One region of the Peteryoungia algae genome, then DNA from elsewhere that is predicted to be linked to it. Evidence: predicted binding sites of a transcription regulator. Region 1 holds the regulator's gene; each other region holds the start of a gene.
The links. The regulator PhoB, encoded in region 1, activates phosphate uptake and scavenging genes when phosphate is short. The targets are predictions, from matches to a motif close to TGTCATNNANCTGTCAT.

Region 1 (3,263 bases):
CCCTCAAGGACGTCAACATCGACATCCGCCCCCGCTCCGTTACGGCCTTCATCGGACCGTCGGGCTGCGGCAAGTCGACCTTCCTGCGCTGCATCAACCGCATGAACGACACGATTGCGAGCTGCCGCGTCGAGGGAAACATCCAGATCGATGCGGAAAACATCTACGACCCCAAGGTTGACCCCGTGCAACTGCGCGCCAAGGTCGGCATGGTTTTCCAGAAACCCAACCCCTTCCCGAAGTCGATCTACGAAAATGTCGCCTATGGTCCGCGCATTCACGGCCTGGCCCGCAACAAGGCCGAGCTGGACGAGATCGTCTCGATCGCGTTGCAGAAGGCCGGCCTCTGGAATGAGGTGAAGGATCGTCTCGACTCTGCCGGGACCGGCCTCTCCGGTGGTCAGCAGCAGCGTCTCTGCATCGCGCGTGCCGTTGCCGTCAGCCCCGAAGTCATCCTGATGGATGAGCCCTGCTCGGCGCTCGACCCGATCGCGACTGCAAAGGTCGAGGAGCTGATCCATGAACTGCGCGAGAACTTCACGATCGTGATCGTAACCCACTCGATGCAGCAGGCCGCCCGCGTTTCCCAGCGCACGGCTATGTTCCACCTCGGCGAGCTGGTCGAGGAGAACGACACTGACAAGATGTTCACCAACCCGGATGACCAGCGCACCCAGGATTACATCATGGGCCGCTTCGGCTGAGCCCTGACGTCATTCACGGTTGAACTCAATTTCAAGGACGTTTCAAATGGGCTCCTCTCACATCTACTCGGCCTTCGACGAGGAACTGAAGTTCCTGATGCGCCGCATCTCCGAAATGGGCGGTCTTGCGGAACAGATGGTCGCCGAAAGCGTGCGCTCGCTGGTCAATTCCGACGCCGCACTTGCGCAGAAGGTCATTTCTGACGACGTCGTCATGGATGCCATGGAACGCGAGATCGGTGACAAGGCGATCGTGACCATCGCCAAGCGCCAGCCGGTCGCATCAGACCTGCGCGAAATCATCGGCGCTCTTCGCATCGCTGCGGACCTCGAGCGTGTCGGCGATCTCGGCAAGAGCAACTCCAAGCGTGTGGTGGCCATTCAGGCGACCGGCGTTCCGCGCAAGCTCGCCCGTGGCCTCGAACATCTCTCGGACCTGGCGCTTGCCCAGCTCAAGGAAGTGCTCGACGTCTATACGACGCGCTCGGCCGAGAAGGCCAAGTCGATCCGTGATCGCGACGAGGAAATCGACGCAATCTACACCTCGCTGTTCCGCGAACTCCTGACCTACATGATGGAAGATCCGCGCAACATCACGAGCTGCACGCATCTTCTGTTCTGCGCCAAGAACATCGAGCGTATCGGCGATCACGCGACGAATATCGCGGAGACGATCTATTACATGACGACCGGCGCACAGCCGGAAGGCGAGCGCCCGAAGGAAGACCTCACCTCTTCCGTCGGTGCGATCACCGAGTGATGTTGGCCAGCGAGGTTGGTTTTTGATGCAGCCGAAGATAGCCGTGGTGGAAGACGAGGAGGCCCTGTCGGTCCTCCTCCGTTACAACCTTGAAGCCGAGGGATACGAAGTCGAGACGATCCTGCGGGGGGACGAGGCAGAGATCCGCCTGCAGGAGCGGGTTCCCGATCTCTTGATCCTCGACTGGATGCTCCCGGGCGTCTCGGGCATCGAGCTCTGCCGGCGCCTGCGTGTGCGCCCCGAAACCGAGCGCCTGCCAATCATCATGCTGACCGCCCGTGGCGAGGAAAGCGAGCGGGTTCGTGGCCTGGCGACGGGAGCAGATGACTATGTCGTGAAGCCCTTCTCCACGCCGGAACTGATGGCTCGCGTCAAGGCCATGCTGCGGCGTGCCAAGCCCGAGGTTCTCTCCAGCGTCCTGCGTTGCGGGGACATAGAGCTCGACCGTGAGACACATCGTGTTCATCGCAAGAGCCGCGAGGTTCGTCTCGGTCCGACGGAATTCCGGCTCTTGGAATTCCTCATGGCCTCCCCGGGGCGCGTCTATTCCCGGTCTCAGCTGCTGGACGGTGTCTGGGGACATGACATTTATGTCGACGAGCGCACCGTCGATGTGCATGTCGGCCGCCTGCGCAAGGCGCTGAATTTCTCCAACATGCAGGATGTCATTCGCACGGTTCGCGGTGCGGGCTACTCCATGGAAGCCTGAACCGGCTTGCCAGACGATCGAAGGGGCCGCGCGGATCATCCGCTGCGGCCCCTTTTCCTTGTTGGTGCGGGCGCCAAAAGAAAACGGGCCCCGAAGGACCCGTTGGATGTCTCTGTCTCTGGCCGAGGGATCAGCGAGCCTTGCGGCGTTCACTGACCGGCTGATAGGCGAGCTTTGCATGGTAAGTGCAGTAGGGCGCGCTGTCGGCGATTTCGCAGCCGCAGAAGTGGAAGTCGTCCTTCATCGGATCGCCGATCGGCCACTTGCAGGTCCGCTCGGTCAGTTCCGTCAGTGCCAGGCGGCGCGAAATCGGAACAACCACGTTCAGGGAACGCCGAACTTCGACCTCTTCGTAGGCCTCGACCTCGATCTCTTCCTTCAGCATCGTGGCGCCTGCAGCGCGGGTGACGGTGCGGGTGGTCGTGCTGGCTGCCGGGCGGTTCTGGAAACTTGCCGGACGCTGCGTCTGTGCAGGGCGCTTGGCCGGACGTGCTGCAGACGAGTTGCCGCCTGCCTTGGCGCGACCCGGAAGGTTAAGCCGGTGCACTTTGCCGATTACGGCGTTTCGGCTTACGCCGCCCAGTTGCGCTGCAATCTGGCTTGCGCTCAGGCCTTCGGCCCAGAGGCGCTTGAGTCTTTCAACCCTCTCATCAGTCCAGTTCATGCCATTCATCTCCGCCGCTCGCGTCTGTCATGGCAGAATCCGTCACCGTTGCTTCGAATGAATCCGAAACAAAACCGCCTCGATATTGTCGGTGAGCACTTCCGCCGCATGCAATCTGTTAATAAAATTTAACCTAGAGGTCGGCTGACTCCGTGACAAGAGTCGCGGGAATCATCTGGAATCGATTTCGCGGTTTTCCCCAACTTGCTTCCCGAGTGAGTCAAGTATGCAACAGATGGAATCTTCGCCGGCACTCGTCCTGCGCGTGTTGGCCGAAATCGCTCCAACTGCCGCGATTCCTGCAGAAAACGTTGACATTGCAAGGGTGAGTGGGGATAGTGCCCGCGCCGCCGCAAGGCGGCATTTTTAATTTTTTCGGAGCCTCGTGGAGGCCGCACCGTCCGGTGTGACGGATTGTCGAAAAGG
Region 2 (3,263 bases), 2.0 Mb from region 1:
GTTGCATCCGCCCGTCTCCTCACATTCCGGCTACCCAAGCAGGAAAGGATGACAGGCGAAAGAGACGGATGGCAGGCAGGGGAGGTTTTCCCATGCCCTTTCAAGGAGTGGCGGACGCGACGGGCCGAGGCAGCCGCGCCTGCAGGTAGCCCAGAGCCTCTGCGGCGGCAAAAGGCTTGGAGAAGAGGAAACCCTGTGCCTCACCAATGCCGAGCAGTTTGATGAAGTCGAGCTGGTTCTTCGTCTCGATGCCCTCGATCGTCGTGCTGATCTGGAAGGTTTCGGACAGCTTGTGCATCAGGTCGACCAGCTTGGCACCCTGGCTCGTCTCCAGCATCTGGCAGGCGAAGGAACGGTCGATCTTGAGCTCGTCGAGCGGGAACAGCCTCAGATTGTTGATCGAGGAGAAGCCGGTGCCGAAATCGTCGAGCGCAATGCGCACACCACCCGACCGGAGTTCGGCGAGACACCGGCAGACAAGGTCGATATCGATGGAAAACACGGCTTCCGTGACCTCGATCGTCAGGCGTTCGGGTGCAAGCCCGGTCTCGACCAGGCAATCGAGGATATGCGTGACGAAATACGGATCCTTGAACTGATCACCGGAGACATTGACGCTGACCCCCGTCGGGGCCGGCCAGGTTGCCGCTGCGGCACATGCCTGCTGCACCACCCATTTTCCAATGACCTGTATGATGCCCGTCTTTTCCGCCAATGGAATGAACACGTCCGGCGTGACCAGGCCGCGCCGCGGATGATGCCAGCGCAATAGCGCCTCGAGCGACCGGACATCACCATTCTCGACCGCAACGATCGGCTGGTATTCGAGATAGAATTCGCCGTCCACGAAGCCACGCGACAGATCGCGTTCCAGTTCCAACGCCTCCATCACCTCGCATGCGAGCTTCTCGTCATGGAAGGCGTGGCTCGGCCCGAAGACTTCCTTCGCACCATAGAGGGCGAGGTCGGCACGGTGCAGGGCGGATGAAATATCCTTGTCCTGTGCCGTCATCAGCGTCGCACCGATGCTGACGCCCGCCAGCACCCGCCCATGGGCGAGTTCGAACGGCTGCGCCAATGCATGTTCGATCTCCAGACAGACGAACTCCGCAACGGCCCGCTGCGTCACCGTTGGCAACACCACGGCAAACTCGTCGGCGCCATGTCGGAAGAGTTGCGCCTCCTCACCGGCTGCCTGGCGCAGGCGCTCGGCGACCGCGACGAGCAAGGCATCCCCTGCCGCATGACCGAGCGTGTCGTTCACATATTTAAAGCGGTCGAGATCGATCAGCAGCAGCGCACCGCGAGACGGACGCCCCAAGGAAGCGAGCGCCTGCCGTGTACCAAGTCCGGTCAATCGATCGACTTGCGAGGCGACGGCAAGCTCCGATGCTCCGCCCTCAAGCCGGCGGATACGCTCACGCAGGAGTGCATCCCAGGCCGCTAGTCGCCAGCCAACCGCAGCGCCGACCAGCGGCAGGCTGGACGCTGCGAGAATTGACCAATCACCGAGCAAAACTGTGGATAGGGCGGTGAATCCGCTCTCGGAAACATCAGGCAATGCAATCGCCACGGCTCCGCCCACAAGCCCGGCAAGACTGTAACGCAGCCGTCTGCCGAGCGGGATTTCACTTAACATCATGTTAAACACCCCTAAAATAACTGAGGACAATTTGTGTGAAATGCATTGATATTCGGTTACCGCTGGCGGCTCCGCACGTCATCAAACTGTAGCACGCGATAGCTACACGCCGTGAAACGCAAAGGACGGCGGATCGACATGACAGACATTGCACCTGATGCCGGATTTCATGGAAACGAGAAGCTGAAGGACGCCCTGCTGCAGCATGCGCCCTTGTCGGCGGCAGGCCTTTCCGAGCGCCTCTTCGGTCTTCTCTTCTCCGGACTCGTCTACGCCCAGATCTGGGAGGATCCTGACGTCGACATGGAGGCCATGGATCTGCACGAAGGGGCCCGCATCGTCACCATCGGCTCGGGCGGCTGCAACATGCTTGCCTATCTGAGCCGACGTCCGGCCTCGATCGATGTGGTCGATCTCAATCCGAACCACGTGGCCCTCAATCGTCTCAAGCTCGCGGCCTTTCGCCACCTGCCGGATCACGCCTCGGTCCGCCGCCTGCTCGCAGACCAGGGCACAGCGACCAACGTTCGCATGTACGACCGTCATGTTGCACCGAATCTCGACACGGCGACACGAAACTACTGGGAGACGAGGGGCCTGAGCGGACGTCGGCGCATCTCTGTCTTCAACCGCAATATCTACCGGACTGGCCTGCTCGGCCGATTCATTGCCATTGGCCACCTGATCGCCCGCATCCATGGCGTGCGCCTCGAAGAGCTGGCAGAGACCCGTTCGCTGCGCGACCAGCGCATGTTCTTCGATAGCCGCATTGCACCCCTCTTCGACAAGCCGTTGATCCGCTGGCTGACCCGTCGCAAGAGCTCGCTCTTCGGCCTCGGCATCCCGCCACAGCAATATGACGAGCTTGCCTCGCTTGCAGACGACGGCACGATCGCGCCCGTCTTGCGCCATCGCCTCGAAAAGCTGTGTTGCCACTTCCTGCTCCGCGACAATTATTTTGCCTGGCAAGCCTTCATGCGCCGCTATCCGAAGCCGGAGGAAGGCATTCTCCCGACCTATTTGCACGAGAGCCACTATCCGGCGATCCGCCAATCGGTCGATCGCGTGACGGTCCATCATGCGAACTTCACCGAATTGCTGGCGAACAAGCCGGCAGGCAGTGTCGATCGCTATGTCCTGCTGGATGCCCAGGACTGGATGACCGAGCAACAACTGAACGCACTCTGGACGGAGATCACCCGAACGGCCTCGGACGGCGCCCGCGTGATCTTCCGCACGGCCGCCGAAGCCTCCATCCTGACCGGCAAGCTCGCACCAGCCCTCCTCGACCAGTGGAACTATCAGGCTGACCGCTCGCAGGCGCTTAACCGGCAGGATCGTTCCGCGATCTATGGCGGCTTCCACATCTACGAGAAGCGCCCGGCATGAACGACGGCCCTGTAGTTCTCAACCGGGCCGGATCGCGGGAGCATGCAGAAAGCATGGACCGCATGTACCGTTACCAACGGCACATCTACGACCTGACCCGCAAGTACTACCTGCTCGGTCGCGACCGCATGATTGCCGGCCTCGACATGCCACCCAAGGCTTCGCTGCTTGAAATCGGCTGCGGCACGGGCCGCAATCTCGTGCTTGCGCGGCACCATTACCCGACTGCCCT
Region 3 (3,263 bases), 1.8 Mb from region 1:
GCGGCAGCGCGATCGTCAGCGCCACGAGCCGCGGGAAGACCAGAACGCCGATCGGATTGAGGCCGATGACCTTCAGGGCATCGATCTCTTCGCGCATCTTCATCGAACCGATCTCGGCCGTAATGGCGCTTCCGGAGCGACCGGCGATCATGATCGCGGTCAAGAGGACGCCGATCTCGCGCAATTGCAGAATACTGACGAGGTCGACGACGAAGACCTCGGCGCCGAAGTAGCGGAGCTGAAAAGCGCCTTGCTGCGCAATGATCGCTCCGATCAGGAAGGACATGAGCGTGATGATCGGAACCGCCCGAACGCCCATATGGTCGAGCTGGTTGACGACCGAGGCAGGCGACACGCCTGCGCCACGGCCAAGCTTGGTTTGTGCTCCCCGAACCGCGGAGCCCAGAACGAACATCATCGCGACCAGATCGCCCCAGAGGCTGACCGTCAGACGCCCGACAGGTTCGAAGACACGCTCGAAACGGCTGCGGTGATCGACCGGCTTCTCTGGCGGCGTGACCTTTTCAGGCAGGGCTTCGATCAGATCCCGCATCTCGGGATGGGCGCCCACGATTTCGACAGACCGGCCCTGCTCGCGCCGTTCCGTCACGTAGCGGCGGATCAGCCAGGCTCCAGCCGTATCAATGCCAGAAACGGCGCTCAGATCGATCGTATCCGACCTCGGATCCTTATCGTCGACAAGTGGTCCGGCGGACTTGATCAGAGCGCTCAGGCTGGTGTTCTTCCACGTGCCGACAAGCCGGACCAGTCGACGATTGCCATCCGGCTGATCCTCGATCTCGATACGGGCGTTTTCAGGCTGAACCGGATTCAAGGTGGCGACAACTTCCATATTCGCGCCGGCTAGATCCGGTTACGCAAATCACGTGACAGATGGCTGCACACTATAACCATCGCCGACGGGAAGAAATCCTTTACGGAAAGTTAATCGCGCTTTTCCCGCCGGAATGCCGACAGCGATGGCTGCTTTGCAACAGGCCCTCGATCAAGCCGCCCGGACACCGTCTTCCTTGGCCACATCGGCAACGCTGGACGGAAGGTAAACCGGAACGAGCCGGGTGGCACGCTTCGGCGACGAAAGCGCACCGACCTTGTGGCCCCAGGAGATCAGCTCCAGCCTTCCGTCGGAATGCTCGGCGATCGCCGTACAGCTCTCCACCCAGTCTCCGGTATTGACGTAATGAATGCCGTCGATGTCTTCCATGACGGCATGGTGGATATGCCCGCAGATGACACCATCGACCTCGGCGCGCCTTGCCTCGTCGGCCACGACGCGCTGGAACTCGCCGATGAAATTGACCGCATGCTTGACCTGCAGCTTTGCCCAGGCCGAGAACGACCAGTAGGGCATGCCGAGGCGTCGGCGCACGGCGGCGAGCACGACATTGATGGCAATCGCCGTGTCATAGGCCCAGTCACCGAGATAGGCGAGCAGGCGGGCATTGCGAACGACCACATCAAATTCGTCGCCATGCAGAACGAGATATTTCTTCCCGTCCGCCATTTCATACACCATGCGCTCGGCGACCTCGATACCGCCGAAGTGGACGCCTGGAAACTCCCGCATGAATTCGTCGTGGTTGCCGGGAATGTAGACGATGCGCGTGCCCTTACGTGCCTTGCGCAGAAGCTTCTGAACAACGTCGTTGCATGGCTGGGGCCAGTACCAGCTGCGCTTGAGGCGCCAGCCATCCACGATGTCGCCGACCAGAATGATGGTATCCGCCTCGTGCGTACGCAGGAAATCCAGAAGGAAATCCGTCTTCGCGGCCTTCGATCCCAGATGCACATCCGAGATGAACAGGGTCCTGAAATGGCGTGTTTCGCTGGCTTCTTCCACGGCACGGTCCTCTTCGCTGTCTGGACAGCGCTTAATCAGACTCGTGTTTCAGTAAGATGACATTGCAAGATTTGCGGCCCAACCGTGGTTCGCTCGTGTTATCCGCGCCGGCAGGGGATCGCGGAACTAAAGTCTACCACTCGTGGCCAATTCGTGTATGACGACAGGGAGTGTGTGAAGACAGGAATTGCCGGTGAACCGATGACTTCTCAGGACAAAAACAAGCCGCAAGTGGCAAACCCGACCGCCGATCTCGACGAACAGGCGCTTTTCTATCACCGCTATCCCCGTCCCGGGAAATTGGAAATTCAGGCCACCAAGCCGCTCGGCAACCAGCGCGATCTGGCCCTCGCCTACTCGCCCGGCGTCGCAGCACCCTGTCTTGCGATCAGGGACGACCCGGCCGCCGCCGACGATTACACGGCGCGCTCCAACCTCGTCGCAGTCATCTCCAATGGCACTGCGGTTCTGGGTCTCGGAAACATCGGGCCGCTCGCCTCCAAGCCCGTCATGGAAGGCAAGGCCGTTCTCTTCAAGAAATTCGCCGGCATCGACGTCTTCGACATCGAAATCGATGCGCCTGGCGTCGATGATATGGTTTCGACCATCTCGGCACTGGAGCCGACTTTCGGCGGCATCAACCTCGAGGACATCAAGGCACCGGAATGCTTCCAGGTGGAAGACCAGCTCCGCGCCAAGATGAACATTCCGGTATTCCACGACGACCAGCATGGCACGGCGATCATCGTCGCGGCTGCGATCCTGAACGGCCTGGAACTGGCCGGCAAGTCGATCACGGACGTGAAGATCATCGCATCGGGTGCCGGTGCCGCAGCACTCGCCTGTCTCAATCTTCTCGTTATCCTCGGCGCCAAGCGTGAAAACATCTGGGTGCACGACATCGAAGGCCTCGTCTACAAGGGCCGCAACGAGTTGATGGACCCCTGGAAGGAAGTCTACGCGCAGGAGACCGACAAGCGCACGCTGTCCGAGAGCATTGGCGATGCCGACGTCTTCCTCGGCCTGTCGGCTGCGGGCGTTCTGAAGCCGGAACTGCTGGCGCGCATGGCGCCAAAGCCGCTGATCATGGCGCTCGCCAACCCGAAACCGGAAATCATGCCGGAAGAGGCCCGCGCCGCCCGTCCCGACGCGATGATCTGCACCGGTCGTTCCGACTTCCCGAACCAGGTCAACAATGTCCTGTGCTTCCCCTACATATTCAGGGGTGCGCTTGATTGCGGCGCCACCACAATCAACGAAGAGATGAAGATGGCGGCTGTGCGCGCCATCGCCGCACTCGCCCGCGAGGAAGTTTCGGAGGTCGCTGCAAAAGCCTATACGGGCGAGACCCCGACCTTCGGTCCCGATTACCTGATCCCCTCGCCTTTCGATCCGCGTCTGA

Region 2: QTL56_RS06725 (BtaA family protein) is a predicted target of PhoB. The motif match lies at 1,719-1,735, and genes of this name have one in related genera.
Region 3: QTL56_RS05895 (UDP-2,3-diacylglucosamine diphosphatase) is a predicted target of PhoB. The motif match lies at 1,907-1,923, and genes of this name have one in related genera.

What each region holds. Positions count from the first base shown of each region.
Region 1 is NZ_CP128477.1:3,751,417-3,754,679, forward strand. Features, by position in the region: gene pstB (phosphate ABC transporter ATP-binding protein PstB) at 1-704, shown strand, start outside; gene phoU (phosphate signaling complex protein PhoU) at 751-1,464, shown strand; gene phoB (phosphate regulon transcriptional regulator PhoB) at 1,490-2,173, shown strand; gene QTL56_RS17815 (GcrA family cell cycle regulator) at 2,304-2,837, opposite strand.
Region 2 is NZ_CP128477.1:1,350,537-1,353,799, forward strand. Features, by position in the region: gene QTL56_RS06715 (serine hydrolase domain-containing protein) at 1-7, opposite strand, end outside; gene QTL56_RS06720 (putative bifunctional diguanylate cyclase/phosphodiesterase) at 101-1,642, opposite strand; gene QTL56_RS06725 (BtaA family protein) at 1,781-3,031, shown strand; gene QTL56_RS06730 (class I SAM-dependent methyltransferase) at 3,028-3,263, shown strand, end outside.
Region 3 is NZ_CP128477.1:1,175,209-1,178,471, forward strand. Features, by position in the region: gene QTL56_RS05890 (ABC transporter permease) at 1-853, opposite strand, end outside; gene QTL56_RS05895 (UDP-2,3-diacylglucosamine diphosphatase) at 1,007-1,861, opposite strand; gene QTL56_RS05900 (NADP-dependent malic enzyme) at 2,063-3,263, shown strand, end outside.